2 regions of the Gloeothece verrucosa PCC 7822 genome follow, and region 1 is predicted to be linked to the other one. Evidence: predicted binding sites of a transcription regulator. Region 1 holds the regulator's gene; the other holds the start of a gene.
The links. Region 1 encodes NtcA, which controls nitrogen genes in cyanobacteria. Its sites were predicted from a motif close to TTTGTANCNNNNGNTACAAA; they were not measured.
Positions count from the first base shown of each region.

Region 1 (12,520 bases):
CCTTTTATGAAGTAAGTTGGTGGAATATGTGTTTTGCCACACTTTCCATCTTCGTCGCGATCATTTTTGGGCAAGTAGAAGCCGGTTTAGCACAACCTTATGAAGTAGTTCAACCCGTCCTCAATTTACATACACTGATCGGCTGGTCACTTTCAGGGATTATTGCTGCCATTACCGCTTGGCGTTACATCCTTCGTTCACGCAATCCTAATAAAATTCCTATTACTTATTTAGGGGTAGGACTATTCTTAACCAGTTTGGTGTTCTTTCAGATTTATTTAGGCGATGAACTGGTTTGGGTTTATGGATTACATACCGTGAAAGTTGTTGAAGCTGTCAAGGAGGGAATTTTACAATGAATTCTGAACTAATTGACCAGTTAAGCGGACAATTAGGGCCTAATGGGCTGCCTTATGCTATTCCCATTCATCCTAACTTAGTTCATTTAACTCTTGGTCTATTTATCATGGGGGTTCTCTTCGATATTGTCGGTGTGCTTTTCCCCTTTAAAAAACCCATCTTCAAGTTTTTAGCGATTCCTGTGGCCCGTTCCAATTTTTTTGATGTGGGTTGGTATAACATGGTCGCTGCGGCTATCATTACCTTTGCCACAGTAGCGGCAGGATTTTATGAAATCATGTTAGCAGACCCCCTCACCGATATTAAAAGTGCTTGGGGATTGCAAGCAATGGAAACGATGCTGTGGCATGGGGTTGGCGGCGTGCTACTGTTAGCCTTCATGGTGGGGATGGCCATCTGGAGAGGATTTCAGCGCTACTTATGGCGTAAAAATGAACTACAACAAGTGCAGTGGGGCTATCTGGCAGCAGGACTCGGGATTATGTTTCTGATGTATGTTCACGGAACCCTAGGGGCCCAACTGGCGGCCGAGTTTATGGTACACAATACCGCCGGTGGATTATTGCGATTGAGCGAAAATGCTCACCATAGCGCCGATGGATTATTGCGATTGAGCGAAAATGTTCATTTTTAGAGACGTGATAGGAACCGTCTCCTTGTTAACGAATAACGGTTAACTCATCAATACGAGGTTATTAGTATGTCACAGGAGTCAAAGGGGGGACATAATTCATCCCACCATCACCATAAACTTGAGATTCCTCCCTCTAGGTGGTTGATGTTAGGTGTGATCGCCGTAATTTTAATGGCGATTAGTATCTGGATAGGACAACTATCCTACGCTTGGCTACCCCCACAAGCCAGCGCCGAATCCTTATTAGTGGATAATTTATTTAGTTTCTTAGTCACTTTAGGGACTTTTATCTTTCTTGGGGTGACCGGAACAGTCATGTATTCGGTGTTTTTCCAACAGGCGGGTAAATACGACTACAGCGACGGGCCCCCGGTTGAAGGGAATGTTACCCTAGAAATCATCTGGACAGCCATCCCCATTTTGCTCGTATTTTGGATAGCTGGTTACAGTTACCAAATCTACATAGACATGGGAATTCAAACCAACATGGGGTTAGGACATCTCCATTTACCGATAAAAATGGAGTCGGCGATGGCTGCTACAACCGCCAATACTCCTGAAGCGGTGGAAAAAATCGAAGTAGAGGCTAAACAATGGGCTTGGGTTTTTAAATATCCCAATAGCAAGGTTAGTAGCACAGAATTACATTTACCCGAAGGAAAACGGATTCGTCTAGCTTTAACATCGGATGATGTATTGCACGGCTTCTATATTCCTGCCTTTCGCATCAAACAAGATATTATTCCCGCCCATCCTTTAGACGTTGAATTTACCCCCATCCGGACCGGTAAATATCGGCTGAGAGATTCTCAATTTAGCGGCACTTATTTTGCCACCATGCAGGCCAATGTAATAGTGGAATCCCTTGAGGATTATCAAAAGTGGCTTCACTCCGCAGCAACTCTCACACCAACTCCGGCAACCAATCAAGCGGCTACCGAGTACGAACAAGAAACCAACAAAAACAAACCGTTTCAAGCTGGCTGGCCTTCCGTCGCACCGGCAAGTCCTCCTGTAGTCAATTATCACGACTAGACAAAGTTCAACCCAGTTGAATTAAAGAGTGATTACTCGCTGTATAGGATCAAAAGGACATGACAGAAATTCATATAGAAACCGTTGTTAATCAACATTCTCATCACAAAAAGGGTGCAGCGTGGAAGCAATACTTCAGCTTTAGCACTGACCACAAAGTCATTGGCATACAGTACCTCGTTACCTCTTTCTTTTTCTTCCTCATCGGTGGCATATTCGCGATGGTCATTCGGGGAGAATTAATCACCCCGGAAGCCGATTTGGTAGAACGAACCTTTTTTAATGGGATGTTCACGATGCACGCCACAGTTATGTTATTTCTGTGGACATTCCCCTCTTTACTCGGTCTGGCTAATTATCTCGTCCCCCTGATGATTGGGGCTAGAGATATGGCCTTTCCTCGTCTGAATGCGGCTGCCTTCTGGATGGTTCCGGTGGTGGGTACGCTGATCATGGCCAGTTTCTTTTTGCCCAGTGGTTCGGCACAAGCCGGCTGGTGGTCTTATCCGCCGGTGAGTTTGCAAAATCCGTCAGGTTTCTGGCTTAATGGTCAAACCGTCTGGATTTTAGCGGTTGCTATCTCTGGGGTATCCTCCATCATGGGGGCGGTCAATTTTGTCACCACCATTGTTAAAATGCGGGCACCGGGGATGACCTTTTTCCGGATGCCGGCTTTTGTTTGGACCGTATTCGCCGCTCAAATTATCCAACTCTTCGGCTTACCGGCACTCACAGCCGGGGCGGTGATGCTGCTATTCGATGTGACCCTAGGAACCAGCTTTTTTGACCCTGCCAAGGGAGGAGATGCCGTTCTATTTCAACACTTTTTCTGGTTCTATTCCCACCCGGCGGTTTATGTGATTATTCTGCCGGTTTTTGGCATTTTTTCGGAACTGTTTCCCGTCTATGCTCGTAAACCCCTATTCGGTTATAAGGTAGTAGCCGTTTCATCCCTGATTATTACCGCAGTCAGTGCTTTTGTGTGGGTTCACCATATGTATGCTAGTGGAACAGCCGCTTGGATGCGCTTGGTTTTCATGCTCACTACCATGTGTGTGTCTGTCCCCACCGGAATTAAAGTATTTGCCTGGGTAGCGACCATTTGGGGCGGTAAACTGCGGCTCAATACCCCCATGTTGTTTGCTCTGGGGGCTTTGATCATGTTTGTCTTTTCTGGCATTACGGGGATCATGCTCTCCGCCGTGCCTGTGGATATTCATGTTAATAATACTTATTTTGTCGTCGGTCACTTCCATTACGTTCTTTTCGGTACAGTGACGATGGGAATATATGCCGCTCTCTACCATTGGTTCCCGAAAATGACAGGGCGGATGTACTATGAAGGCTTAGGAAAATTACATTTTTGGTTAACCTTCATCGGCACTAACCTCAACTTTTTCCCCATGCACCCCCTAGGATTACAAGGAATGTTGCGCCGCGTGGCCTCCTATGACCCAGAATTCACCAACTGGAACGTGGTAGCCAGTGTGGGAAGCTTTTTATTAGGGATGTCTACCCTGCCGTTTATTTTCAATATGGTCAGTTCTTGGATACAAGGTCCAAAAGCACCAGCTAATCCTTGGCGGGCCATCGGCTTAGAATGGCTGGTTCCCTCACCTCCTCCTCATGAAAACTTTGAAGAAATCCCAGTAGTGATCAGTGAACCCTACGGATATGGGAGAAATGAACCCTTGATCGCCACTCCAGGTCAGGCGGCTGAGTCTCACTCTACAGAAGTCGCTTCACCAGCCCAATAAGCTGTCATCCGATCCAGTGGGCAAAGTTGCTTAAAACGTTAAACTTTTGCCCACCTTATCCATTTTTGTTGTTTATTTTTGTCCAGGTACTTATCGGCTTTAACTAAGGATCAAATCATGAGTTCTATCATTACAACTGAACATTTACAGCGACCGATAACTCTTGAACATCACCACGATGAAGAAGCGAATAGTATGTTCGGCTTTGTGGTGTTTTTGCTCTCGGAAAGTGTGATATTTTTGAGTTTTTTTATAGGCTATTTTGTTTATAAAACAACGGCGATTAACTGGTTACCGCCTGGAGTTTCTGGACTGGAGATTAAAGACCCTGCTATTAATACAGTAATTTTGGTTTCCAGTAGCGGCGTGATCTACGTAGCCGAAAAGTTTCTCGAACGCAAAAATCTGTTAGGATTTCGTGTCTTTTTAGTGGCCACAATGGCGATGGGGACTTACTTTTTAGTAGGTCAGGGCATTGAATGGAGCCATCTTGAGTTCGGCTTTACCTCGGGGGTTTTCGGGGGAATGTTTTATTTATTGACCGGTTTTCACGGGTTGCACGTAGCAAGCGGCATTCTGTTACAAGGAATTATGTTGATGCGTTCTTTTATTCCGGGCAACTATGACAGGGGTCATTTCGGAATTAATGCGACTTCTTTGTTCTGGCATTTTGTCGATGTCATCTGGATTATTTTATTTATCCTTCTTTATTTATGGCAATAAAGAATCGTTAACAGTTAACAGTCAACAGTCGGGAACGAGTTCCCGACCCCAGTCAACAAAGAGAAGTTAATCGTTAAAAATACCCCGAAGAATTAATAACGGTTAACCCATGACTGATGACTGATGACTCCTGACTCATAACGAATGACTAATAACTGACAGGAAACAACTATGATAATTGACGATCAACACTACGATGTAATTATCGTCGGAACCGGAGCAGGCGGCGGAACATTAGCCCAAAAACTCGCACCAACCGGCAAAAAAATTCTCATCCTAGAACGGGGTGACTTATCGCCTCATGAGAATGAACGTTGGAATGCGATGGATATGGTGGCTAAAAGTGACCTTCCCTCGGCCGATGAGGAATGGTTCGACAGTTCAGGAGATCGATTTCGTCCTCACATTAACTATTGGGTAGGGGGAAGTACCAAGTTTTACGGCGCGGCTTTACTGCGGATGCGGGAACGGGATTTTGAAAAAGTTCAACATCAGGATGGAGTTTCACCAGAATGGCCCCTGAAATATCAAGACTTTGAACCCTACTACACCGAAGCCGAAAAGCTTTACAATGTTCATGGAAAAGGCGGTGAAGACCCCACCGACCCACCCCGCACCCAAGAATATCCCCATCAGCCGGTAACTCATGAACCTCGGATGCAAGAAATTTGTGAGGCGATTTCTAAGCAAGGGTTACATCCGTTTCATCTGCCTTTAGGGATTAAGCAAAATAATCGCCATAATTTCTTTGAAAGTCCTAATATCGAAGGGGATACGACTGTTCTTAATCGGGCTGATGTTAAGACGAATTCTGAAGAAGTGGGCGTTTTACCGGCGTTAAAATATGCGAATGTGAGCCTAAAAACTAAGGCTAAGGTGGTCTGTTTACATACCAATTCTTCGGGACGAGAAGTTAAGGCCGTAGAAGCGGAAATTTGTGGGCAGTCTTATTTATTTTTCGCCGATATTGTGGTGTTAGCTTGTGGCGCGGTTAATTCGGCGGCTTTGTTGCTACGATCTGCCAGTGAAAAGCATCCTATCGGATTAGCGAATCGTTCGGATCAGGTGGGACGAAATTTTATGAAACACCTGAATACGGTGATGGTGCAATTTAGTTCTGCACCGAATAAGAGTGTGTTTCAAAAGACCATTTGTGTGAATGATTTTTACTGGGGAGATAAAGATTTTTCTTCCCCGATGGGTCATATTCAAAATACTGGTAATATCGTTCAAGATATGCTGCCCACTGAGGCGATGCCGATTTTGTCGCTGTTGGTGAAGTTGATGCCGGGTTTTGGGTTGCGGCAATTGGCGAATCATTCTATTGGTTGGTGGTTGCAGACGGAAGATTTACCTGATCCCAATAATCGCGTGCAGCTAGTGGGGGATAAGCTCCGTTTGGATTATACTCCGAATAATACAGAAGCTCATGATCGCCTGATTCATCGTTGGATGGATGTTCTCAAAGCTATTGATCGCAGTTCGGATAATTCTCTGTTTCCTTGGGGGGTTTACCCGCGCAGTGAAACTCCGATTCAAGTGGTGGCTTATCAGTGTGGCACTTGCCGCTTTGGGGAAGATCCCACCACATCGGTTTTAGACATCAATTGTCGCGCTCATGATGTGGATAATCTTTATATTGTTGATGGGAGTTTCTTCCCGTCTAGTGCTGGTGTGACTCCGGCTTTGACGATTATTGCTAATGCGCTGCGAGTGGGAGATCATTTGATTGAACGCTTGAAATAATCCCTTACCCAATAAGGGCGGGGGCCAACCGAACAAAGCCTTAGCATAGCAGGCTAAAAGAATTATTAACTGTAGGATGTTTTCTTAAGGCATCCTATTTTTATTGTGTGACTTTAACGCATCATTATCTGATGATATTTTAGATTTATTTGAACCTAAATGAAGTTACTTCTAGATACTCATATTTTGTTAATATCTCAAGCTTTACAATATATAATTTAACTCATCTCCAATAAAATTTTTAACACGCCTTTACGTTGCGCCGCTTCAAAAGCTTCCTTTCCTTCACTAAGGGGATAACGCCCATCTATTAACCCCTCTACATCAATTTTTCCGGCTGCGAGTAATTCAATAGCTTTAGGAAAAGGACCACAACGAGAACCCATAACCGTAATTTCATCCACCACTAAAGAAGAAGCATCTAGGGTTAAATTGCCGGCATAGGTACTTTTCAGCACTAGCGTACCACGAGGACGCAAGGCACGACGAGCCAGACTAAACCCTTCAGGGTTGCCGGTACATTCCACCGCGATATCAAACGCCCTATCACTCACCGCCTCACTCAACCCGGTTTTTATGCCTCTGGCTTCTAATAGTGCCAATTTTTCCCGATGACGACCAATGACCAATAGTTCACAACCGGTTAAAGCCAGGGTTTGAGCGACTAATTGCCCTAATTTGCCATCTCCTACCACTAAAACCCGTTCATTAGGAGTAATAGACAATTGTTCTTGAATTTCCAACGCCGCCGCCACCGGTTCTGTAAAAGTTGCCGCATCAGTGGTGATCGAATCCGGGATAGGATGAAGATTAGTAACTGGTAGAGTCAGATAATCCGCAAAAGCCCCATGACGGTTAACAATACCCAAAACCGTGCGATTTTCACAGTGAGTCGGTTGTCCTGTGCGGCAAAAACGACAATAACCGCAACTGGCGTTAATTTCTCCTACTACCCGTTTATTGATCAGATGTTCGGGTCCGTTTTCTACCAGTCCGACAAATTCATGGCCGAGAACACCTTTATAGGGATAATAACCTCTGAGTAATTCTAGATCAGTATTACAAATTCCTGCCCGTAAAACTCGTACACAAACCTCACCAGATGGAGGAGAAGGAGTTGGGATATCGGTACGCAGGTGAAGTTGTTGGTTTTCTAGCCAAAGTCCTTTCATATAATTTTCTTTATTATTAGGGTGTTTTATTTAAATAGCGTTCTATCAATAAGATAGCCACCAGGTCATCAATAGGACGAGGAGGAAGCCGCATTCCTTGAGGGATAAACCACTGTAACCCTTTGGGGGGATACATTTCCCAATAGCGATCACGGGCTTCTAGTGAGCTATTTCTCTCATCTACCATCACAATAGGAATAGACTCGGCTAATTCTGTTTCTAGTTTAGCCTTCCAAGTTTTAGAGGTGGTTTGGTTTCCCATGACTAATAATTCGATGGGATACTGTTGAAATAGGGTGTTTATGACCGAGATCGCGCCATCTGATTCTACTACCTCATGATAATAAATCTGACGGTCATTTCCCATAATCGCCACACCACATTTATCTCTACCGGGATCAAATCCTAAAATCATCGGAGCTACCTACTATTAACCAATGACTTAAGTGCTAAAAATCACTTTACCATCTCGGACGGCAACCAAGCGAAGTTTTAGCGGTCCGGCGGTATAGGTGGGTTCAGATGCAACTGCTTGAATTTCATCTAAAGGTTGTTCACTGCTGTTAACTTGTTGAATAAACTGAACCAATTTTGTTAAACTTCCATCTCCAATTTGAATGGTCCCTAAAATGCCTTGTCTCCTGGCTCTAAATTGAGCGGCTGATAAGAGAATATCTAATCTTTTTTGAATTTCTTCTTCGGTCAAATTTCCTGAATCTATAGATACAGCCGCTATTTCTTGTTCTTCGTCAAAAATTTTTTGATTGGGAACCACATCAGCAAAGACTCTAATTTCTTGTTCTCCTAAAACATAATTGCCGGCTGAAATTATTCGGACCACATATTCTCCCCCATCTTTTAGGGTTTGAATTAATTGTTCCACTTGAGCTTTAGTAATTTTTACCAGTCTTTCATCTGTATTTTTACTTTCAGGTCGAGTGGCCATTATGGCGGTTCTATTTGCCTCTTGTAAAAGTTGATCGATCACTTTGATAATTGTATCAGACTCAGGTCGAGTTAAGCGAAATGCTCCTAAAGATAGAACTTGTCCTTTAAGAATTGCTATTTTTCTTTCCCGTAAGTCTTGATAATTTTGATAATATTGTTCTAAGACTTCTACTTCTCGTTTCAGAAAAGCCAACTGATTTTCTAATTCTCCTAATTTTTCTTCTCGACTTTTCAGATTTTCATCTTTTTGAGCGATGGCTTTATCTAAGAAAGAAATTTTACTATCACGTTGCTTAATTTGGTTTTGTAATTTATTTTTCGCTTTTTCTAATTGTTGAATCCGAGACTGATTTTCGGCAATAATTTGATCTTGTTGAGTTAATTGTTGATTTTGTTGGGCAAGTTTTTTATCTTGTTGAGCTAGGCTATTTTCTCGTTCAGTTAATTGTTGATCTTTTTCTTGTACTTGCTTTTGAATATTCTCAATGGTTTGGGTTAACTTTTGCCTTTGCTCCACCAGATCTTGACGTTCTTCTAATAGAGATTGAATATCCGAGCGTAAAATTGTTAATTGACTCGATACTTGATCAAATTGACTTCGAGATTTTTTAAAATCTTTATTTAGCTGAGAAAGACGTTTTTGAATTGATGTCTGTTTAGTTTGAGCGATATTTAATTCTTTTTCTATAGAGGTTTTCTCTTCTTTAACGGTTTGTAAATTGGTTTCAAGTTTTTTAATGGCATCTCGACGTTCATTGAGCAATTTATCCAGGTCAAAAACGCCTTGACGTAGAGACTTACTTAAACTAAATAACAACGCCAAGGTTGAACCTGCAATGGCTATCCCTGTTACAATAGTAACAAGCACTGCTGTCTGACGAGGACGCAGATTAAATAATCTCAGCTTTTTTTTGCCGATCTTGCTTCCTATGCGATCTCCTAATGCAGCGATTAACCCTCCTAAAATCAGGATTGCTGTAATTAGGATAAAGGCGCTAGTCATGATTGTAACTGCTCTTGGATAGAGTTAAGTAAACTGTTGACTCAGAGCGACGGGATTATGAACAGTAATTTTTTTCTTATGGATTGAAATCATGCCTTCTTGTCGCAAATCTCCTAATAGACGAGTAACAGTGACTCGGGTAGAGCCAATGGCTTCTGCGATCGCCTGGTGAGATAGCTTTAAATCAATTCGAATGCCATCTGGTGTAGGGACACCAAAATCTCGACACAGAATTAATAAGAAACTCACCAACCGAGAACCCATATCTCGGTGAGCTAAGGTTTCAATCATCATCTCGGTTTGTAAAATCCGTGACGACAATCCCTGTAACATTAACATCGATAATTCAGGATTATTTTTGAGGGCTAACTCTACCTGATCAATCGGTGCTGAAAGTAATTCTACAGGGGTAAAGGCCACAGAATGATAAAACCGGTCTGAGCGTTCTCCTGTTATGAGAGATAGTACCCCAAATACGCTATTTTCGCGCAACAAGGCTACTGTGATTTCTTCTCCGGCTTCATAAACTCGCGAGAGTTTAACAGCCCCCTTGAGCAGAAAGTAAACTCTCTCTGCCGGATCACCCGGGAAGAAAATGGTTTTTCCTCTCTCATAGGATTCTACGACAGGGGGATAGTTACCGCCACCGATGCGACGAAAGACTGCAGCTAAAGGTTTATCTTGAGTCAGGGATAGATCCATCACACTTAACACAGAGAGGAAAATAAAAGGTTCTTTGAGACTTAATCGAGTCTTAAATTAATAAATATTAAACACACTTCCTAGCCAACTGGCAAAATTTTTAGGGACTTTTTGTTTAACAATGGTTTTATGGGGGGTGTGAGTCTCGATGAAGGCATACATTCAAAGATTATAACCATCCCTTTTGACGCTCTCAACTTACGGCCAAGAAATTTTACCCTTTGAACCACTATGTTAGATTTAAACGGAAAGAACGCGCTTGTTACAGGCATTGCCAATAATCGTTCCATCGCTTGGGGGATTGCCCAGCAGTTACACAAAGCCGGAGCCAATCTTGGTATAACCTTTTTACCAGATGATAAAGGACGTTTTGAAAAAAAGGTGCGAGAGTTAGTAGAACCCCTCAATCCTAGCATATTTGTGCCTTGTGACGTACAGAATCAAGAACAGATTGAGGCAACTTTTGCAACCCTCGCTGATCAATGGGGAAAGCTTGACATTTTGATCCATTGTTTGGCTTTTGCCGATAAGGAGGGTTTAACCGGAGATTTTAGTGCTATTTCTCGGGAGGCTTTCCAGCAATCTTTAGAAATTAGTACCTATTCTCTAACCCGTTTGGCTAAATACGCTAAACCTTTGATGACAGAAGGCGGCAGTATTGTCACTCTCACTTATTTAGGGGGAGTGAAAGTCATTCCTAATTATAATTTGATGGGCATTGCTAAGGCCGGTTTAGATATGAGTGTTCGTTATTTGGCGGCTGAGTTAGGACCTCATAACATTCGCGTCAATGGGATTTCTGCCGGACCGATCCGGACTCTGGCTTCTTCTGCGGTGGGCGGTATTTTAGATATGATTCATCATGTAGAAAAAACTGCCCCTTTAAGACGTACTGTCACTCAGACAGAAGTGGGAAATACGGCGGCTTTTTTGTGTAGTGATTTATCGAGTGGCATTACTGGACAAATTATCTACGTGGATGCTGGTTACGAAATCATGGGAATGTAATTTTTTTAGTCATTAGTCTTTAGTCCTTGGTCATTAGTCTTTAGTCTTGAATTTTATTCTCAATTACTGAGCTTTAATCCCTCATTAATGATAGCTAGACGACTTTGACTGATGACTAACCACTAATGACTAATAACTAATAACTAATAATTAATGACCAATGACTAATAACTAATAACTGAGGAATTGTTTATGCTGTCAAATCCATTAGTAATCACTTTGCCTCCTTCTATTAAACTTGATGATGATCAGTTGTTTGAGTTGTGTGATATCAATGATCATTTAGTTATTCAACGAGATACAAAAACCGGAGATTTATTAATTATGACCCCAGCCGGAGGAGACACCAGTAATCGGAATTTAAGTTTAAGTGCCCAACTTTATAATTGGACAGAAAAAGATGGGACTGGAATGGCTTTTGATTCTAGTGGCGGATTTCGCATCAAAGGAGCCTCTAGGGACCCCATGAATCCTGATGCCGCTTGGCTCACTTTAGACCGTTGGAATAGTTTAACTCCCGAAGAAAAAATCAAGTTCCCGCCTCTGTGTCCGGATTTTGTTGTAGAATTACGTTCTCCTAGTGATTCGGTTGTTTCTTTACAACGAAAAATGCAAGAGTGGATTTTTTTAGGAGTAAAATTAGGCTGGTTAATTGACCGGAAAAATCGCCAGGTTTATATTTACCGTAGCGATAAAACCGAGGAATGTTTAGATAATCCTACTTCGCTCACCGGAGAGCCTCTACTGGTAGGTTTTGTCTTAGATATGAATAAAATTTGGTAAGGATAAGCTACTCAATAAACGGCTAAGACTAATAAAAATTTATGGCAATTAGGCTCTTATTTTTCCATTCTGATGACTCTTCCTTGGCTGTCGGTTCGATAAACCCAAGTTTGATTTTTATAAGACATTACCACTCGCCACCCCTCAACCAACGCTTGAGTACAAATTTCATCGGAAGCCGCTAGTCCTAAACAGCCATTGGGCCAAGTTTGTCGCGTTGCGGATTTAAGTTTTAACTTGTCAGTGGCAATATTGGTACGCCGCGCTAAATCCTGACGAACACTATTAACCACTACAGGCGGAATTTTACTGTCTCCTTGTTGGGCGATGATCATAGCTGACTCCGTATCAGGAAACCGCACAGTAACAGCGATGGCGGCTGAATTTGTTCCCAAGCATAACAGACTGACTAAAACCACGATAGATAGACATGATAGCGTCTGAATAACTTTCTGGGAGTCACAAGTAGGGACTATTAAATCTTTTATTAGTGATGCCATGTTAAATTCGCCTCCTTTTTGGGAACTCTGAGTATAGCACTACAATTTTGGTCAAAGTGTGAAATATGTCCTCTCAATGGTTGTTCGTCAATCCCGTTTTAGCACAAACTTCTACCGAATTAGCGACATCATCCCCGATTTCAGTATCC
Region 1 is NC_014501.1:4,823,250-4,835,769, forward strand. It holds gene CYAN7822_RS21470 (DUF2231 domain-containing protein) at 1-359, shown strand, start outside; gene CYAN7822_RS21475 (DUF2231 domain-containing protein) at 356-994, shown strand; gene CYAN7822_RS21480 (cytochrome c oxidase subunit II) at 1,061-2,029, shown strand; gene ctaD (cytochrome c oxidase subunit I) at 2,089-3,786, shown strand; gene CYAN7822_RS21490 (cytochrome c oxidase subunit 3) at 3,904-4,509, shown strand; gene CYAN7822_RS21495 (GMC oxidoreductase) at 4,681-6,255, shown strand; gene CYAN7822_RS21500 (MDR/zinc-dependent alcohol dehydrogenase-like family protein) at 6,474-7,427, opposite strand; gene CYAN7822_RS21505 (pre-16S rRNA-processing nuclease YqgF) at 7,444-7,842, opposite strand; gene CYAN7822_RS21510 (DUF3084 domain-containing protein) at 7,870-9,378, opposite strand; gene ntcA (global nitrogen regulator NtcA) at 9,403-10,080, opposite strand; gene fabI (enoyl-ACP reductase FabI) at 10,312-11,088, shown strand; gene CYAN7822_RS21525 (Uma2 family endonuclease) at 11,281-11,871, shown strand; gene CYAN7822_RS38705 (hypothetical protein) at 11,928-12,371, opposite strand; gene CYAN7822_RS21535 (hypothetical protein) at 12,437-12,520, shown strand, end outside.

Region 2 (12,520 bases), 500 kb from region 1:
TAGGCGCATTAAAATTACTGTTTAACTGTGGAGAAGTGCCGCTAAAATCAATAGTCGCACTTCTTTTTTTTCGGTCAATTGTAACTTTAACCTGAATTTTTGCTCCCTTATCCATTTGATAGCTAAACTCCCCATCTGTTAAAACCTCAATAGCTTTTCTAACCGCTTCTTCAGCATGATCTTGAACAAATTTCATGTAATCAGTGACAGTGGGCAATCCGTATTGCTCAACCATTTTCCGCAGTTCTTGAACCCCTCTTTCATTGGCGGCAATTTGGGCTTTAAAATCGGCTATATTTTGCTCAGGATTTCGGGCAGGATAGGGATTATTTGAGAGGGCCTTTAGCACTTCCCTTTCTCGGAAATTGCCCTGTTCAACCAGCAGAAAATTATCAAATAAAATGCCTTCTTCTTCTACTGTGCTACTATTAGGTGGCATGGAACCGGGGGTAATGCCTCCGATATCGGCTTGATGTCCACGAGAAGCCACATAAAAGATAATTTTTTGGGCCGCTTCGTCAAATACAGGGGTAATTGCGGTTACATCGGGTAAATGGGTTCCCCCATTATAGGGATTATTTGATAAATAAACATCACCCGCTTCTAAAGTTTCACCTTTATCTTTAATCAGACTGCGAACACTTTCACTCATTGACCCTAAATGTACGGGAATATGAGGAGCATTTGCCACTAATAATCCCTCTTGATCAAAAATCGCACAGGAAAAGTCTAAGCGTTCTTTGATGTTAACCGATGTTGCCGTATTTTGTAAGACAATTCCCATTTGTTCGGCGATGAATTGATAGAGGTTTTTGAAGATTTCTAAGCGGATGGGATCGGGTTTAGAGATGGTATTCATTTTCCTAAATTCTTTAAGCGTTTTTTTGAGCAAGAATAATTAAAAACCAAGGTTTTGTCGAGAGTTTTTCCCAGTCTTGAGGATAGTATTGTTTGCATTCCTCGGTGGGGCGTGGTTCGATCATTTGTTTGATGCTAAATCCAGCATTCTTTAGAGCAGAAGTCATAGCACTTAAGGGACGACGATAAAAATGAACAGTTACAGGCCTGTCACCGTAGCTGTGCCAATAATCTTCGATGAGTTCTGTTTGGAAATAATCGGTTTTTTCAAATAATTGAAAATCCATCAAAGGATGATGGGTGGAAAATAATAATAATCCTTCGGGTAATAGAAGGCGGGAAAATTCTTTAAAGACTTCTTCCCAATTTTTTAAATAGTGCATAGTTAATGAGCTTAGGATTAGATCAAATGACGCATTTTCGAGAAAAGTTAGGGGTTGATTTAAATCGGCTTGGTAAACTTGTGCTTGGTTTTTGAGTTTTTGTTGGGTTAATTGTACCATTTTACGGCTGATGTCAATGGCGACTACCTCGGCATTATGTTTGACTAACCATTGAGAATAAATGCCGCCCGAACAACCCGCATCTAAGACTCGTTTAAATTTGAGTTCGGATAAGAGAGAGAACATAGCAGGCCTTTCATAGTAAGCATTGTGAGAATTAAATTGTGAACGTTCTGCATAGGTTTCGGCAAAGGTTTCAAAGTCGTTAAAAGGTGGGTTTTGAGGGTGGGAGTTCATAAGGTTTAGGAAAGTAATATTTTTGTTTGGCGTTCCTGCCTAAAGGGGCAGAGAGGATAAAAAGAGGTGTTTTTTTAGGATGCTATAAATAGGGGGAGTTTATGATAGGATTGTAAGGATTAATTAATTTTTAAGGGTTTTATGCTGAAGCTTTATCATGCTACGATTTCGCCTAATTCTCGCCGTGTTTGGGTTACTCTTTTGGAAAAGGGTCTAGATTTTGAATTGATTGAAGTTGAGTTAACTGGGGAACAGTTTAAGCCGGATTTCTTGGCGATCAATCCTTTTCATCATATTCCGGTTTTGGTGGATGATGGTCATAATGTAATTGAATCTTTGGCTATTTTGGATTATTTGGAGGCTAAATATCCTACTCCGACTATGTTACCCAATAACCCCAAGGATTTGTCAATCGTGCGAATGGTACAGTTTGTAACGGCTAATGAATTATTGCCTGCCGGAAGTGCTTTGTTTCCTGTGATGTTAGGGTTGCCTGGAGGAGATGCAGAAAAAATTGCCAAAGCTAAAGAGAAAATTGCTGTCGTGTTGAAGTTTTTTGAGGGTTTGCTTGATGAACGTCCTTTTTTTGGCAGTGATAATATTACTCTGGCTGATGCGGTTGCGGGTACTGTTGTTCCTTGGTTGCCAAAAGCGGGAGTGTCTTTACAAGATTATCCTAAATTGAGTGCTTGGTGTCATGGCCTTTTAGCACGTCCTTCTTGGCAAAAAACAGAGGCAAGTAAAGAGATTCTTGAAGCCATCAAGTCTCGAATGGCGGCGAGAATGTCATAAAAAATCAACCCAATCAAATTAATTGTAAGTAGATGTGTTAGGCGGCTACAATTTTTGAGAGAATTTAAAGGGAATAATCCGTCATAACGCATCATTTTATTTCTATTTATCTAGATCTTTTAGATCAATTGGTTAAAAAAGAAAACAATGACTGAGAACAAAGAAATAAAAGTTCGGACTGCCACCCATGATGATGTGTCACTAATTTTTTCATTTCTTCAAAAGAAATCTGAGTTTGATAGAAACATTGGTGCTTATTCTGGAGTGCTTCAAGTCACTGAGGATAAAATATGTAAAACAATTTTTGGACCAGTACCTTTCGCTTACGTCATATTTGCTGAAAACTTAGAACTTGCCTTTGGATTTGCTTTGTACGAATTTAGATACTCATCGTTTGCCGGTCAACCCAGTATTTGGGTTGATGATTTGTATGTAGATGAAGATATGAGAAACCAGGGAGTAGGTATGGCATTGATGAGTTATTTAGCTCAAGTTGCCAAAGAAAACGATTGTACTCATCTTTCTTGGACTGCTGATGCTCGCAACAGTGGTGGACTTAATTTTTACTATCGGTTAGGCGCAAAGATTATAGAGCAAAAAGGCCATCGCTGTTTTTTCACTTGGATACCAGAAATAATTACACTATTGTAAAGTTTTAACACAAATAGAGATTTTCTTACTTGGCAAAAAATCTCTATAAATGTTGCAAGATTAGATGATGACGTTCAGTTAATCCGGCTTTCCAGTTGGGTTCAACCACAATTGTGCTAATTTTTTCGACAATGATGGCAGGGCCAATAATTTGATCTAATGGTTGTAAGTCTTCTCGCCGATAAACGGGGGTATCATGCCAAGTGTCAGCCGCAAACATTTTCACTGTCTCAACAGGTGCAGGAGGTTCATTGATAGCACGAGTGCGGCTAATTAAGGGTTCTTCAGGAGTATCCATTGTTTGAATAATTTCGACTGAAACTGATTCAACTAATAAGGGTTTTTCGGCTTGGATAAACCCGTATCGAGATTTATGTTCTGTCTCAAATTCTTGCCGCATTACCGTTACATCATCAGCAAAATCCACCATTAAAGTCGAGTCGGTTCCTAAATATTTTAAGTTGACTTTTTGCACAATTTGCTCATCTTTAATGGTTTCATCGCGGTTGAGTTCTGTTCTGGCTTGATTTTCTAATACTTTCATTAACTGTTGTAATTGCGGAATTAATTCTGATGTTAAAGGTTGTTCTACTCCTCCCTCTCTAATGGCCCTGACATCAGCTAATCCCATTCCATAAGCCGATAATACCCCCGCATAAGGATGAAGAAAGATCTTTTTCATGCCTAAAGTATCGGCAATTAAACAGGCAACTTGTGCCCCGGCCCCCCCAAAACAACAAAGGGTATATTGAGTGACATCATAACCCCTTTGTAGCGATATTTTTTTGATCGCATTGGCCATATTTTCGACGGCAATGGCAATAAATCCGGCGGCAATTTGTTCAGGTGTAGAATGGTTATTAATCTCCTGAGATAAGCGGCTAAATTTTTCGATGACAATCTCTTTATCTAGCGGTAAATTGCCATCAATGCCAAAAACTGAGGGGAAATATTGAGGATGAATTTTGCCTAACATTACATTAGCATCCGTCACCGCTAATGAGCCGCCTCGACGATAACAAGCCGGACCAGGATTTGCCCCCGCAGATTCCGGGCCGACCCGAAAACTAGACCCATCAAAAAACAAAATTGAACCCCCGCCGGCAGCAATAGTATTAATAGCTAAAACCGGTACCCGCATCCGCGCCCCGGCGATTTCGTTTTCTAATTGTCGTTCATATTCCCCTTTAAAATGAGCGACATCAGTGGAAGTTCCTCCCATATCAAAGGTAATAATTTTTTCAAATCCTGCCCTTAAACTGGTTTGGACTGCACCGACAATGCCGCCAGCAGGACCCGATAAAATACTATCTTTTCCTTGAAATTGTTGGGCATCCACTAAACCCCCGTCTGATTTCATAAACATTAATCTGATCCCCGGTAATTGACCGGCCACTTGATTAACATAGCGGCGTAGAATTGGGGTTAAATAAGCATCAACTACGGTGGTATCTCCTCGCATTACTAATTTCATTAATGGACTCACTTGGTGAGAGATAGAAATTTGCATAAAGCCGATTTTTTGGGCAATAGCGGCTACTTGTTGTTCATGATTCGGATAGCGATAACTGTGCATTAAAACAATGGCACAACTCCGAATACCACTATCATAAGCTGATTGTAAATCCTTGGTAACTTGTTCAATATTGACAGGACTTAATTCATTTCCGTTGGCATCATAACGTTCCCATACTTCTATCACCCTTTCATAAAGCATCGTGGGTAAAATAATCTGACGGGCAAAAATATCAGGACGGTTTTGGTAGCCAATTCGTAAAGCATCTTTAAATCCTTTAGTAATTAGAAGAACCACTTGATCGCCTTTTCTTTCTAATAGCGCATTTGTCGCTACAGTTGTTCCCATTTTTACCACTTCTATTTCGGCGGTAGGAATGGGTTCATTTTTAGCCAGGCTTAAAATATCTCTAATGCCTTGGATGACTGCATCTTGATATTGTTCAGGATTTTCTGAAAGTAATTTATAGACAATCACCCACTGATGGTTAGCAAGAGGAACAATTAAAAATCTGTCAGGATGTTTTGAGAGTTTGTCTATAATTGACGGATTATCTGTTACCGCGACCATATCGGTAAATGTGCCGCCTCTATCAGCAAATAATTTTAGCATATTTTTTAAGTAACTTTTGTATTTTAAGGCTTTTATTGTTATAAATTGGCAATGGTTTTTGCAAACCAAGTCGCCGCACTACCATTTGTTTCTTCGCTAAGACGTTCTATTGTTTGTTCTAATAACTATTGATAATCAACTTTAAACTTATTTTTCCGTTGACTCCTTTGCGCCAATTCCTAAATTATTAAATGTACTTTTAATATCATTCCAAGTTAATCCGCAGTAGTAATAGTGCTTCTGTCTGAGATTAACTAGATAATATCCTGGTTTACCCCCATTCAAGCGAAATAATTCAATCATAATTTGAGTTGGCTGTAATCCAAACCGATGCAACCTATCTTCTAATGCCAAAGATACAGGGACATTTTGAGGATTATAAAAAATGCGAGTGCCGGGTTTAAAATACCACGTTGCGCCTTCCCGTCTAACAATAAGATAATCTAAGGGATGAGTAAGGCTTGTAGTTGACATAAGTTATACTCAAAAATAAAAATAACTCTTAAATAATTGTAGCAATTGCTCTCTTTCAAGATCTTAAGCGCGTAAAATTTCCCGCACAGCCATCAAAATTTCTCCTAGGCGATTTTTTCCAGTGCCATCTGCACCACATCCCCAATAATAATCAATGGGAGAATTTTCGACTATTAATTCATCTCCAGTTTGTAACAAAATTTCCCGAATATCAGCATGAGTGGTAAATTTTTGCCATACTGCCCTTTTCATAATCTCATCTTTTATCTCTTCCCAGTCACTTCGTAAAGGATAGCGTCTATCCCGTCCCATCTTAGCCGCATCTTTAGGGGTTTTTGCCTTTCTAATCTGATCTTGCCAAGGATGATTGGGAAATTTTTGGGCCTGAAAATAATGTTCAGAAGTGGGCCACCAAAAACCTTCTAACTCGAAACCGTGTTGAGAAAAGTTTGAAAAACACCCATAAGGTTGTTCACGGGTACTATAAAAATAAATTGCCATAGTTTTTTGCTAAAAATAAGTGTATTATCTTATAATACAAAAAAAACCGGTGAGCGACTGCCCACCCGAGAAGATATATCAAGGTATTAAGGGGGAAATTTAAGGTTTAAAGCCGCTTAACTTGAAAATCTGGGTCAGTTTCTACAGGAACCCCATCGAGTTGATATTGAGGTTCGGCTTCAAGTTTGTCAGCAAAAGATCCTTTGGGTTCTTTAAGGAAGAAACCACACATAAAAGCACAAACCATTGCTGTCAAACCCATTGTGGTAAATAGAGTCGTCGCATCCGTTAAACTGTAAATCGTCAGATAAACCACACCGCCGAAATTCCCATAAGCACCCACATTACCAGCAATTTGTCCGGTAATTTCCTTTTTAATCAGAGGAACGATGCTAAAGGTCGCCCCACAACCGGCCTGAGCAAAGTAAGCCGAAAACATTGTAACAGCAATCGCTAAAGGAATGGGCCAACTCGCATTAATAAAATGAGCCGATAAATAACCTACCCCTATGCCGGCACTGAGAATGGTCATAGTCCATTTGCGAGAACCGAATTTATCGGAAATTAAACCGCCACTCGGACGAGAAATTAAATTAAAGAAAGGATAACTCGCCGCCAGCATGGCTGCAATATGATGATCTAAAGAAAAAGTCTTTTCAAAAAAGGCCGGAAGCATGGAAACAGCCGCTAATTCTGAGCCAAAATTGGTGACATAAGTAAATTCAAGCAAAGCCACTTGACGAAAATTATAACGTTGCTCAGGGGTGAAAGTTTTGCCACCATTGAGGACTTCGCGGTTAACGCGCCAAGCTTGATAAGTTTGATAAGCATATAAAGCAGCCAACAACGCCCAAACCAGATACATTTGACTAACGCTCAAGAATTTGACCATTTCCAAGCGCCAAGCGAGTAAACCCAAGGCGAAAATTAAGCCAAAATTCATGATAATCATTGCCCAAAAACTCTTAGCGCTGGTGACTTCCATCGCGCCATTTTTCTTAGGACGGCGATAAGCTTTACCGGGGGGTGTATCTTGAACATTGTTGTAATAAATAATTCCGTAAACTGCCGCGATAATGCCGGTTAAAGCGATAGCCAAACGCCAGTTAGAAGCACTTCCTGCCATAAAGCTTGTGCTAACTGCAATCATAGGGAGGGCAAACTCTGCCCCAAAAGCCCCAAAATTGCCCCAACCGCCATAAACTCCTTGAGCAATACCAATCTCTTTAGGGGAAAACCATTCAGCCACCATGCGAATTCCCACCACAAAGCCTGAGCCGACGATGCCCATCAATAGGCGACTCCAAACCAATTGATCGAAACTTGTAGAGAAAGCCGTCGCCAAACAAGGAACAGCCGCAAACATTAACAGACAGCTATAAGTGATCCTCGGCCCGAATTTATCCAATAACATTCCGATAATAATACGAGCCGGAATGGTCAGCGCTAAGTTACAAATTCCTACGATTTTTATTTGCTCAGGCGTTAATCCTAAATCCTTGGCAATAGTTGTAGCAAAAGGCGCAAAATTAAACCAACAAACAAAGGTGAGGAAAAAGGCGAACCAACTCAAATGTAATATCTTATATTTTCCTCGCAACTGCCACATTTCTTTGAGCATTTATTACCTCCATTAAGCAAACTCTAGCTTTGTGCTGTATAACTTATGTAAATTCAATCAATAAAAATTGCTAATTTTTTAGGTCATATACAATTTATATATATTCCGACATTTAAAAATATCCTTCGCTTCCTTTTACTAAAGTTAATAACCCTAAACTCTTTAGTGCTTGGTTCTAAAGCAGAGCCTAAATATAAGAGAAAAAATTTATTATTTTTGCCTCTCTTACTTAATAAGAATCACATTGTTTTTCTCGAGCTTTCGTATCTTTTGTTACAAAAATTTATAAATAATGGGTTAATTGCATAAACGCAATTCTTTTTCTGCATCTATTTGGCTCTCTTAACAAAATGCAACACATCTATGTAAAAAACGCATCGACCGCAATACTTTGTTACAAAAACTACAGTTCTCTCGATGCAAGAATGTCAATTTTAGATTACCCATTGGTTAGCTAAACCAAGTTTTAAATTGCTTCAGTGTGAGTTGTCCAAATCCCTAGTAAAGCCCTATGACCAGATTATCGAGAAGAAAATTCATCATTACAGCAGGTGCAACCGCAGCAGGCACATTAATTATTCATGGCTGTAGCAGTCCTAGCAACGAAACGACCACCACTAACTCAAGTCCTGTAGCGGCTTCAGCAACAGGGACAAAAGACGGACCAGAAGTCACCACAGCCAAATTAGGATTTATTGCCCTAACGGATGCAGCCCCCCTAATTATTGCCAAAGAAAAAGGCTTATTTGATAAATATGGGATGACCGAGGTAGAAGTGCTAAAACAAGCCTCTTGGCCCGTCACCCGCGATAATCTAGAACTCGGTTCTGGTGGAGGAGGAATCGATGGGGCCCACATCCTTAGTCCTATGCCTTATTTAATGACCTTGGGAACCATCACCAAAACCAAGCAACCGGTACCCATGTATCTTTTAGCCCGACTCAATGTCAATGGTCAGGCCATCTCTGTTTCAAATAATTATCAAGATTTAAAATTAAGAACCGATACTAAAGCCCTGAAAGCGGCACTGAGTAAAACCAAATCTTCAGGCAAAGAAATGAAAGCGGCTGTTACCTTTCCTGGGGGAACCCATGACCTGTGGATGCGCTATTGGTTAGCCGCAGGAGGTATAGATCCGAATAAAGACATTTCTGTGGTTCCTGTGCCGCCCCCGCAAATGGTTGCTAATATGAAAGTCGGCAACATGGAAGCCTTTTGTGTTGGGGAACCTTGGAACGCTCAATTAGTCAATCAAAAACTCGGTTATACGGCTTTAGTCACCGGTGAACTGTGGAAAGATCACCCGGAAAAAGCCTTAACATTAAGGAAAGATTGGACCGATAAAAATCCTAAAGCCGCCAAAGCAATTCTCATGGCCGTCATGGAAGCACAGCAGTGGTGCGATAAGCCAGAGAATCGAGAAGAAATGTGTCAAATTATCTCTCAAGATAAATGGTTAAAAGTACCGGCAGCCGATATTATCGGACGGTCTAAAGGAGAGATAGATTATGGCACAGGAGAAGTCAAAAAAGACTTTCCTCAATTAATGAAATACTGGTCAGATCATGCCTCTTATCCTTATAAAAGTCACGATCTGTGGTTTTTAACAGAAGAAATTCGTTGGGGCTATATTCCCGCCGATACCGATACAAAAAAATTAGTCGATGAAGTTAACCGCGAAGACTTATGGCGAGAAGCCGCTTCTGAACTTAAAGTCGCTGAAGCCGATATTCCTAAGAGTCCTTCTCGGGGGGTTGAAACTTTCTTTGATGGGGTGAAATTTGACCCAGAAAAACCCGAAGAGTATTTAAAATCTCTGAAAATTAAAAAGGTTTAGTTAGTAGTCATTAGTCATTAGTCATTAGTCATTGGTACTTTCCCCTTTCCCCCTTCCCCTTTCCCCAATCTCACTGTTAACTTTATTGGGAGTCTACCTACTTACTTGCTGTTGCCTAAATAAAAATGAATCCTACTCTAAAAATTAGAAATAAGAAAAACCCTTGGCTAACTTCCTTAGTCGCCTTATTTAACAAATCTCCGAGAAAAATTATTGCCCCTATTATTGCTCTGGGGATATTCTTAACAATTTGGCAAATCCTTTGTTCAGGAGAAAACCCTAATTTACCTTCTCCGTTAACGGTTTTAAAAGAGACTTGGAACCCCTTGATTATTAACCCATTTTATGATAATGGCGGCACAGACAAAGGCTTATTTTGGCAAATATTAGCCAGTTTACAACGGGTAGGCATAGGTTTTTCCCTAGCCGCGCTAGTAGGAATTAGTGTAGGGGTTCTGATCGGTGCAAGTCCGTTAATGTACGATGCCTTAGACCCAATATTTCAAGTCTTAAGAACCATTCCCCCTTTAGCCTGGTTACCCATATCCTTAGCCGCCTTTCGGCAATCCGATCCATCAGCCATCTTTGTAATATTCATTACAGCAATTTGGCCAATCATCATCAACACCACCGTAGGAGTACAACAAATCCCTCAAGACTATCGCAACGTCTCACGAGTCTTACAACTCTCAAAAATAGAATACTTCTTTAACATATTAATCCCCTCCGCCGTCCCTTACATCTTCACCGGACTAAGAATAGGAATCGGCTTATCATGGTTAGCCATCGTAGCCGCAGAAATGTTAGTCGGAGGAGTCGGAATCGGCTTTTTCATCTGGGACGCTTACAACAGTTCACGCCTAGGACAAATCATACTCGCCCTAATCTACGTCGGAGTCGTCGGCCTCTTACTAGACAGAATGGTCGGATTTATCGGTAACCTCATCGTCCCAGAAGAACAAAAATAACCCCTTTGCGCCCTTCAAAAAAATCTTAATTTAACATAACCCATGTTCCTCGAAATCGACCACATAGACCGAGTATTTCCCCTCCCCAACGGCGAAAAATACATCGCCCTAAAAAACATAGAATTAAAAATCCAAAAAGGAGAATTCATCTCACTCATTGGTCACTCAGGCTGTGGAAAATCCACCCTCTTAAACCTCATCTCGGGATTAGATCGCCCCACTCGTGGAGGAGTCATACTCGAAGGCAGAGAAATCAAAGGGCCCGGACCCGATCGCATGGTAGTCTTTCAAAACTATTCCCTGCTTCCCTGGCTAAGTGTCCGACAAAACATTGCCCTAGGCGTTAACCGGGTTTTACGGGACCTACCCAAAGGAGAAAGACGAGGGATCATCGAACACCACATCGATCTCGTGGGACTAAGACAGGCGGCTAACAAACGTCCGGCACAATTATCTGGAGGGATGAAACAACGGGTAGCCATTGCCCGGGCCTTAGCCCTGCGCCCGAAAGTTTTACTTTTAGATGAACCCTTTGGCGCGTTAGATGCCCTAACCCGAGGAAATTTGCAAGAAAAATTAATGCAAATTGTCCAAGAAAATCACCTCACTTGTATTATGGTTACTCACGATGTAGACGAGGCCTTATTGCTATCGGACCGGGTAGTCATGTTAACCACAGGTCCCGAAGCGCATATCGGACAAATTTTAGAGGTTCCTATCCCTCGTCCCCGTCAGCGTTTAGAAGTGGTTAAGCATCCTTTGTATTACAACCTCCGTAACGAAATCGTCTATTTTCTCAACCAGCAAAAGCGATCCACCCAGAAAGTCGGACAGGTGTCCGGAGTGGCAATTGCCCGTCATGGCTTAGAAAAAATCAACCTCAATATAGGCTTTTTACCGCTAACAGATTGCGCCCCTTTAATCGTGGCCCAAGAAAAAGGCTTTTTCAAAAAACACGGGTTAGAACAAGTCACCTTAAGCCGGGAAACCAGTTGGAAAGACATTGCTAAAGGCGTGGTCACAGGGCGCTTAGATGCCGCGCAGATGGTGGCCGGTATGCCGCTAGGAATGACTATCGGTGCAGGAGGAAAACCTTCTATTCCTATCATTACTGCCTTAGTCCTCAGCCGCAACGGCAATGCAATTACTCTTGCTAACCACTATGGCCAACAGGGAGTCAATAGGCTAAAAGATTTAAAAGCCGTTTTGGACCGCAGTGAAGATCGGGTTCATCGTTTTGGGGTGGTCCATCCGGCCTCGATGGAAAACTTGCTGTTACGGTATTGGCTGGCTTCTGGAGAAATTGATCCGGATCATGATGTCTCTCTCGTCGTTATTCCTCCCTCGGAAATGATAGCCAATCTCAAAGCCGGTAACATCGAAGGTTACTGTGTGGGTGAACCCTGGAATAATGCGGCGGTTTACGAAGGTTTGGGCTATGTGATCGCCACTGATTTAGAAATTTGGCCAGGACATCCCGAAAAAGTGTTAGGGGTTCGTGAGGACTGGGTGGCCAAGCATCCAGAAACCCACATTGCCCTAGTGAAAGCCTTACTAGAAGCCTGTCAATATTGCGATGATCGACGGAATCGAGAAGAAATTCTTAACTTACTTAGTCAACCTCAATATATTGGGGCTTTACCGCCAGTTATCTGTCCGGGTTTCATCGATTCCTATCATCGGGGTAAGCTAGAACTGCCAGAATTAAAGGGGCGTTTCCATCAATTCCACGTCGACGGAAGCAATTGTCCTGGACGGGTTGAGGGTTTATGGATCTTGACCCAACTTGCCCGTTGGGGATATGCCCCTTTTCCGCGAAACTGGGTAGAAATTCTGGAACGGGTACGCCGTCCGGATTTATATGGTCAAGCTTGTCGGGAATTGGGATTACCCGATCTCGAAAGTGATCGCCGTCATTTTCAACTGTTTGATGGGATGGTATTTAATGCC
Region 2 is NC_014501.1:4,326,789-4,339,308, forward strand. It holds gene CYAN7822_RS19190 (hydantoinase B/oxoprolinase family protein) at 1-859, opposite strand, end outside; gene CYAN7822_RS19195 (class I SAM-dependent methyltransferase) at 873-1,598, opposite strand; gene CYAN7822_RS19200 (glutathione S-transferase family protein) at 1,740-2,390, shown strand; gene CYAN7822_RS19205 (GNAT family N-acetyltransferase) at 2,538-3,041, shown strand; gene CYAN7822_RS19210 (hydantoinase/oxoprolinase family protein) at 3,085-5,169, opposite strand; gene CYAN7822_RS19215 (hypothetical protein) at 5,317-5,643, opposite strand; gene CYAN7822_RS19220 (riboflavin biosynthesis intermediates N-glycosidase) at 5,707-6,144, opposite strand; gene CYAN7822_RS19225 (NarK family nitrate/nitrite MFS transporter) at 6,251-7,765, opposite strand; gene CYAN7822_RS19230 (CmpA/NrtA family ABC transporter substrate-binding protein) at 8,277-9,602, shown strand; gene ntrB (nitrate ABC transporter permease) at 9,728-10,570, shown strand; gene CYAN7822_RS19240 (ABC transporter ATP-binding/substrate-binding protein) at 10,613-12,520, shown strand, end outside.
Region 2: a site for NtcA is predicted at 8,026-8,045, ahead of CYAN7822_RS19230 (CmpA/NrtA family ABC transporter substrate-binding protein). Genes of this name have one in related genera too.